DNA from 2 places in the Mesorhizobium sp. M0184 genome. Region 1 is predicted to be linked to the other one. Evidence: predicted binding sites of a transcription regulator. Region 1 holds the regulator's gene; the other holds the start of a gene.
What was found. Region 1 encodes PhoB, which activates phosphate uptake and scavenging genes when phosphate is short. Its sites were predicted from a motif close to TGTCATNNANCTGTCAT; they were not measured.
Positions count from the first base shown of each region.

Region 1 (3,950 bases):
CCGACACGGTCTGTGTGCCGAGCGCGATGCGGTTCAGCGCGGCGTGGTCGCCGTCCTGGCCCGAAACCGGAACCGATCCGGCCAGCCCTTGCGCCGTCAGCGCGGCGACGACGCCGCCGGCAGTGCCGTCATTAGCGGCGACCACGGCATCGACCTTGTTGTCGTTGGCGGTCAGGAACTGTTCCATGTTCTTCTGAGCGTTGGCCGGCAGCCAGCCGTCCGTATAGGCCTCGCCGACATTCTTGATCTTGCCGCCGTCGATGGCCTCCTTCAGCACCTCCATCGAACCGGCAAACAGGAAATCGGCATTCGGATCGGAACCCGAACCCTTGATGAAGACGTAGTTGCCTTCCGGCTTCACCTTGAAGACTTCGCGGGCCTGCATGCGGCCGACTTCCTTGTTGTCGAAGGTCAGATAGAACACGTCCTTGTTCTCGATCAGCCGGTCATAGCCGACGACCGGGATGCCTTCGTCCAGTGCCTTCTGCACGGCCGGCCCGATGGCCGAGGCGTCCTGCGCCAGGATGATCAGTGCGCTGGCGCCCTGCGAGATCAGGCTCTCGACGTCGGTGAGCTGCTTGCCGGGGTTGGACTGTGCGTCGGCGGAAATATACTTGTCGCCTGCGGCCTCGATGGCCGCCTTCATTGCGGCCTCGTCGGTCTTCCAGCGCTCTTCCTGGAAGTTCGACCAGGAAACGCCGATGACCTTGTCTTTAGCCTGCGCCACCGACGCCAGCGCCAGCGTCATGGCGACACCCGCCAGAATGGCGGTCGTGAATTTCTTCATCATATCCTCCCTGCGCCGCGTACGGCGTGACCAATTGGCTCAAAGACCAGCTTAGAAGCTCTAATTTTTTCGAGCCTCGAAAAAATACTGGCCCGATCTCCGGCTGCTGTCAACATCGATTCTGATGGATTTTGATGACTCTGCGAGTTTTTTCGAGCGTCGGAATAAACGATGACAGCGCCACCTGCATCTGACACTATTTGCCTGCATCCGACACTATTTGTCGGACATTACCGACGGCTTCCGGTTCATGAGCGGCCGCGGCAACCGGGAGGAAAGCAAAACAATGTCGGTCGGAATCCGCCATGACGATTTGCGCCGGCGCAACCGGGCGATGGTGATCTCGGCGGTGCGCCGGGCCGGCCAGCCATCGCGTACTGAGATCGCAGCTACCACCGGCCTCAGTCATTCGACCATATCGGCGATCTCTTCCGACCTGATACGGGAAGGCATCCTCGCCGAGAGCAAGGCAAGTGAGCCCGTTTCGTTGAAACGCGGTCGTCCGCAGGTCGGCCTCGCCCTCAACCCGGAAGCGGCGGCGGTGCTGACCGTGGTGTTGTCGCTGAATTTCCTGTCGGCCGCCATTATCGACTATACGGGACAGGTGGTCGCCGAGGAACAGCGCCGGCTGGACACGCTGACCATGCCGCGCGACGAGCTGATCCGTGAATGCATGGCCATCGTCCGGCGCCGGCTGCAGGATCCAGACCTTGACGTCCGCAGTGTCGCCCGCATCGCCCTGGCGATTCAGGGCATTACCGACTCCCCTGCACGCGCCATGCTGTGGTCGCCGATCACGCCGCAGACCGACATCGCCTTTGCCGACATGCTGGAGGACGAATTCGGCATCCCGGCAACGGTGGAGAACGACTGCAACATGATGGCGGTGGCTTTGCGCTGGCGCAATCCGGATCGCTATCGCGACGACTTCATCGCCATCCTGCTTTCGCATGGCATCGGCATGGGGCTGGTGCTGAAGGGCGAACTGTTCACCGGGACGCATTCCTCGGGCGGCGAATTTGGCCACATGATCCATCGTCCGGGCGGCGCGCTCTGCCGTTGCGGGCGGCGCGGCTGCATCGAGGCCTATGCCGGCAACTACGCCATCTGGCGCAACGCCAGGCAGATGAGCGAAGACAGCGAACCGGTCGCCGACGTCAGCGACGCCGACATGCGAGCACTGGCGGCCCAGGCGCGCGAGAAAGATGGGCCGGAACGCGAGGCCTACCGCAAGGCCGGCGAAGCGCTGGGTTTCGGTCTCGGCTCGCTGTTCGCGCTGATCGATCCGGCACCGGTCGCGATGGTCGGCGCCAGTGCCGCCGCCTTCGATCTGATCGAGCCGGCCTTGCGGAAGGCAATCGCCCAGACCGCCGGCGGTCAGCATTCAGGCTCGATCTCCTTCGATACAGAGCCGAACGAATTGCCGCTGATCCGCGAAGGCTGCGCGATGCGGGCGTTAAGCTTCGTCGACCAGGAGATTTTCGCGCCGGGCGCGCAAATGAGGCCCAGCGTCAGAAAGAACGTAGCCTGACCAGGCGGGTCAATCTTCCCTGATCGCATAGCCGGCACCGCGGATGGTGCGGATGACATCCGGCATCCGGCCGTTGTTGACGGCTTTGCGCAGCCGCCCGACATGCACGTCGACGGTGCGTTCGTCGATGTAGATTGTCTCGCCCCAGACATTATCGAGTAACTGGCTGCGCGAGAAGACACGGCCCGGATGCCGCATCATGAACTCGAGCAGCCGGAATTCGGTCGGCCCGAGCCTGATTTCGCTCTTCTTGCGATAGACTCTGTGCGATTCGCGATCGAGAACGATGTCGCCGACCTTCAGCACGCTGGACAGCACTTCCGGCTTGGCGCGCCGCAGCAGCGCCTTGACCCTGGCCATGAATTCCGGTGTCGAAAACGGTTTGACCAGATAGTCGTCGGCGCCGGTCGAAAGACCGCGCACCCGGTCGCTCTCCTCGCCGCGCGCGGTCAGCATGATGATCGGCAGCCGCTCGGTTTCGGGGCGCACCCGCAGCCGACGACAGAGCTCGATGCCGGAAACCGCTGGTATCATCCAGTCGAGCACCAAAAGGTCGGGCACATTCTCCTGCAAACGGATCTCGGCTTCGTCGCCGCGTGTCACCACCTCGACCTGGTAGCCTTCGGATTCGAGATTGTAGCGGAGCAGCACACCCAACGGCTCCTCGTCCTCCACCACCATTATGCGTGGTGCGATCATCGGCTGGGCACCCCCATCATGTCACCGGTGCGGACATTGTCGTTTCGTCCTGCTTCGGACGATTGACCGGCAATTGCTCGCCGGTCAGCACATAATACGCATTTTCGGCGATGTTGGTGACATGGTCGCCGATCCGCTCCAGATTCTTGGCGCAGAACAGCAGGTGCGTGCAAGCGGTGATGTTGCGCGGATCTTCCATCATGTAGGTCAAGAGCTCGCGGAACACGGACGTGTATTTGACGTCGATGCGCTCGTCGGCGGCACGCAGCTTGGCCAACGCGGCCGCATCGCCTGCAGCATATTCCTCGATGACACCCTGCACCTGGATGAGAACCAGCTGTGCCATCGCGTCGATGGAATGCGACAGGTCCCGCGGCGTGGCGCTGAGGCCGACCGCACTCACGCGCTTGGCGATATTCTTGGCAAGGTCGCCGATGCGTTCGAGGTCGCCCGCCATGCGGATCGCTCCGACCACATGGCGAAGATCGTGGGCCATCGGCTGGCGTTTGGCGATCAGGGTGATGGCGCGGTCGTCCAGTTCGCGTTGACGCGCATCCATGATGGCGTCGTCGGAAACGACGCGTTGCGCCAGCACGTTGTCGGAATTCAACAGGGCCTTGGTCGCCCCGCCGACCATCGAACCGGCGAGGTCGGCCATGTCGCGGATCAGCTTGCTGATCTGCTCGAGATCCTCGTCGAAAGAAGCGACTGTGTGTTCGCCCATGATCCTGTCCTCAAATGCATGATCGGAATGGCTCAGCCGAAGCGGCCAGTGATGTAGTCCTGCGTGCGCTTCTCGCGGGGCGACGTGAAGATCTTCTCGGTCCGGTCGAACTCGACCAGTTCACCCAGATACATGAAGGCGGTCTGGCGCGACACGCGCGCCGCCTGCTGCATGTTGTGGGTGACGATGACGATCGTGTAGTCGGCTTG
Region 1 is NZ_JAMYSZ010000001.1:377,489-381,438, forward strand. It holds gene xylF (D-xylose ABC transporter substrate-binding protein) at 1-787, opposite strand, end outside; gene NKJ23_RS01915 (ROK family protein) at 1,074-2,318, shown strand; gene phoB (phosphate regulon transcriptional regulator PhoB) at 2,328-3,017, opposite strand; gene phoU (phosphate signaling complex protein PhoU) at 3,034-3,741, opposite strand; gene pstB (phosphate ABC transporter ATP-binding protein PstB) at 3,774-3,950, opposite strand, start outside.

Region 2 (3,950 bases), 260 kb from region 1:
CGGCAAACGGCCTGTCGCTGGCCGATGCCGCCGCCGTCGAATTCCTGGCGATCGGCGCCCATGCCGTGCGGCGCTCGCTCGCTGATCCAGGTGCGCGCACACTGGTCATCGGTGCAGGCCCGATCGGGCTCGGCACGGCGCTGTTCGCCCGCATCGCCGGGCTAGACGTGACGCTGCTCGACATGAGTGCGGAGAGGCTGGGTTTCGCCGAAAGCGAACTCGGCTTCGCGACCCTCGACGGCTCGCGGGGCGCTGCCGACCTGGTGCGGGAAGCAACCGGCGGCGACGGCTTCGACGTGGTTTTCGATGCCACCGGCAACACCCGGTCGGTGCAGTCGGCCTTCGCCCATGTCGCGCACGGCGGGGCGCTGGTCCTGGTCAGCGTCGTCAAGGACGACATCGCCTTTTCCGATCCCGAATTCCACAAGCGCGAGATGATGGTGATCGGCAGCCGCAACGCCCTGCGTGCCGATTTCGACCATGTCGCCGCCTCGATCCGCAACGGCGCGCTGCCGCTGGCAAAGCTGGTCACCCACCGCACCACGCTTGGCGAGACGCCGCACGACCTCGCCCGCTGGGCGCATGAGAAGTCCGGCCTGATCAAGGCCGTCATTCAAGTCGGATGATGCCAGGGCTGCCGCATCTCAGAGCGCCGACAATTTGAGCTCGATCCGCTCGGCCGGGAAGCGCGACTCCGAAAACTGTATCGGCTGACCGTCGGGCGTGACGTTGACGGCGACCGTCACCAGCACGATGGCGCCGGGCTGCAGCTCGAGGTCCGCAAGGTCGGCGGCATCGGCATGGCGCGCCGACAGCACGGTAGATTGCCTGAGATAGTCGTCGATGCCGAAACGTGCCAGCGATGCGGTGATCGAACCGGTTTCCGCCATGGCGGCATCGATGCCGGCAAAGCGCCTGGCATCGAACCAGCCGGCCGCGCGGGACACCGGCATTCCATCGGCTTCGCCGCGCGTTTCCAGGCGTATCACATCGGCCCCCGTCGCAAGGCCTAAGCCCTCTGCGACACGACGGTTGGCCGGCTCGATCGATGACGCGAGCAAGGTGATATGCCGCTCGGACGCCTGTCCTTGCAATCCCTCGGAAAAGCGGGTGCGGGCGCCGATCGGATAAGACAGCCGCTTGCGCGACAGCACGAAGGTGCCGCGCCCCTGCTCCGCCCTGAGCACACCCTCCTGCACCAGCGCTGCGATAGCGCTGCGCACCGTGTGGCGGTTGACGCCATAGCGTCCGGCCAACGCGATCTCCGGCGGCAGCGCCGCATTTTCGGGAAAATCGCCGACGGCAATCGAATGCAGGATCTGATCGGCGATCTGCCGCCACAGCGCGACACCGCTGCGCCGCTCGATGCTGTTGGCTTGTCCGATCATCTCCCGCCCCAATTCCTTGCGCCGATCTTTTGGCCCGTGTCATGCACCCGTCATAGACACGCATTAGATAATAGGTATAATTTGTATAATTGTCTATATCAATAGACAAATTTTCGATGCAAGGGAATGTTAACCATGCGAGGACAGGAAGCGCGCGATCAGGCTGAGCGCAAGGCCGTGATGGCAACGCTGGCGCAATCGACCGGCGACGATATCGTCCGCCTCTGGGACGAAGCCGGCCTGCCTTGCGAAGCGGAACTTCTGCGTGGCCCCGAAACCGGCCTGGTTACGGTACGCGGCCGCATCGGCGGCGGCGGCGCGCCCTTCAATGTCGGCGAGGCGACGGTCACCCGTGCCACGGTGCGGCTTGCGTCCGGCCATGTCGGCCACTGCTACGCGCTCGGCCGCGACAAGCAGAAGGCAAGGCTGGCGGCAATCGCCGATGCGCTGTGGCAGGACCCGGCCCACCGCAATGAGGTCGAGACCAGGATCGTTGCGCCCTTGCAGGCGGCACTGGCCAAGGCGCGTGAACAGCTCCGCGCCGAGACGGCGGCGACCAAGGTCGATTTCTTCACCATGGTGCGCGGAGAAGACTGATGGATATCGCCACTCAATCCATTGAAGGCGGCTTCGCCGATCCGGTATTCAATGCCCAGACCGTATTCCGTGCCGTGATGGACGCGATGGCGCGGCCGGGCAGCGTCCAGCCCTTGCCGGCCCTTGCCCACCCCCCGGTGCCGCTGTCGGCCACCGCCGGCGCCGTTGCGCTGACGCTGTGCGACAACGACACGCCGCTCTGGCTCGACCCGGCTTTGCAGGGGTCGGCGGCAGTGAAATCCTGGCTTGGCTTCCATACCGGCGCGCCGCTGGCCAACACCCCGGCCGACGCGCATTTCGCGCTGATCGCCACGCCGGCCGAGATGATGGCGCTCGACGGGTTTTCGCAAGGCACCCAGGATTATCCCGATCGCTCCACGACGCTGATCCTCGAGGTCGGCGATCTCGTCTCCGGCGCTGCGCTGCTGCTCGAAGGCCCGGGCATCGAGAAGACGGCGACGATCGCGCCGGCGCAAATGCCGCGCCATTTCGTCGAGCAATGGAAGCAGAACAACCAGCGTTTTCCGCGTGGCGTCGATATCATCCTCGCCACGTTCGACGCAATTGCCTGCCTGCCGCGCACGACGCGCATCAAGATCATGGAGGCGTAGCATGTATGTGGCGGTAAAGGGTGGCGAGACGGCCATTCGAAATGCTCACAAATTGCTCGCCGACCGCCGGCGCGGCGACCGTTCGGTGCCGGCACTTCGTCTAGACCAGATCGTCGAGCAGCTGGCGCTCGGCGTCGACCGGGTGATGAGCGAAGGTTCGCTCTACGACAGGGAACTGGCGGCATTGGCGATCGTCCAGGCGCGCGGCGACATGATCGAGGCGATCTTCCTGGTTCGCGCCTATCGCACCACGCTGCCGCGTTTCGGCTACACCAGGGCGATCGACACCGGCACGATGCTGGTCGAGCGGCGGGTGTCGGCGACCTACAAGGACCTGCCCGGCGGGCAGCTGCTCGGCCCGACTTTCGACTACACCCACCGGCTGCTCGATCCCGAGCTTGCCGCCGGCGGCGAAGTCGCCGAGCCGGAACAGCGTGCCGGCGAGGCGGAAGCGATGCCGCGCGTCTCGGCCATCCTCGCCCGCGAAGGCCTGATCGAGCCTGATGGCGACATGCCTGGGGATCGTGTCCCCGGCGACATCACCCGCGAGCCGCTGGAATTCCCGATGGCGCGCGACATCCGCCTGCAGGCGCTGTCACGCGGCGACGAGGGGTTTCTGCTGGCGCTCGGCTATTCCACCCAACGCGGCTATGCGCGCAACCATCCCTTCGTCGGCGAAGTTCGCATCGGCGAGGTCGAACTGGAACTGGACGTGCCGGAACTGCCCTTTGCCGTGCCGCTCGGCAGCATCCGCGTCACCGAATGCCAGATGGTCAACCAGTTCAAGGGCTCGGCCAAGGCGCCGCCGCAATTCACCCGCGGCTACGGCCTCGTCTTCGGCCAGAGCGAACGCAAGGCGATGGCCATGGCGCTGTGCGACCGCGCGCTGCGCGCCTCGGAGTTGGGCGAGGATGTCATCGCCGCCGCGCAGGACGAGGAGTTCGTCATCTCGCATTCCGACAATGTCCAGGCGACCGGCTTCGTCGAGCATCTGAAGCTGCCGCATTATGTCGACTTCCAGGCCGAGCTCGACCTCGTGCGCCGCATGCGCACCGAGCACGACGCCCGCGAAAATGCCGGCAAGGGCGAAGAGAAGAGGCAGGCAGCGGAATGACTTCAGTTAGCTCCACCACCGTGACCTCCCCCGTCTGGGGAATGGCCTCCGGATCCGCCGTAACCGTTACTGCCGCCAATGGTCTCGCCTTGCGCGCCTTCCCTCGGCTCAGGAAGAACCATTCTTCGAAGCACAAAGGCAACCACCCCGACGAACACCAGCAACAGGATTCCGAGGCGCATCCATCCGGTCGGGGTCATCGGAGCCCAGCCCCTTTTCCGTGTCTTGGAACTCAATTCG
Region 2 is NZ_JAMYSZ010000001.1:120,773-124,722, forward strand. It holds gene NKJ23_RS00610 (zinc-binding alcohol dehydrogenase family protein) at 1-626, shown strand, start outside; gene phnF (phosphonate metabolism transcriptional regulator PhnF) at 645-1,388, opposite strand; gene phnG (phosphonate C-P lyase system protein PhnG) at 1,524-1,985, shown strand; gene phnH (phosphonate C-P lyase system protein PhnH) at 1,985-2,596, shown strand; gene NKJ23_RS00630 (carbon-phosphorus lyase complex subunit) at 2,598-3,710, shown strand.
Region 2: the regulator PhoB is predicted to act here: its motif matches at 1,426-1,442, upstream of phnF (phosphonate metabolism transcriptional regulator PhnF).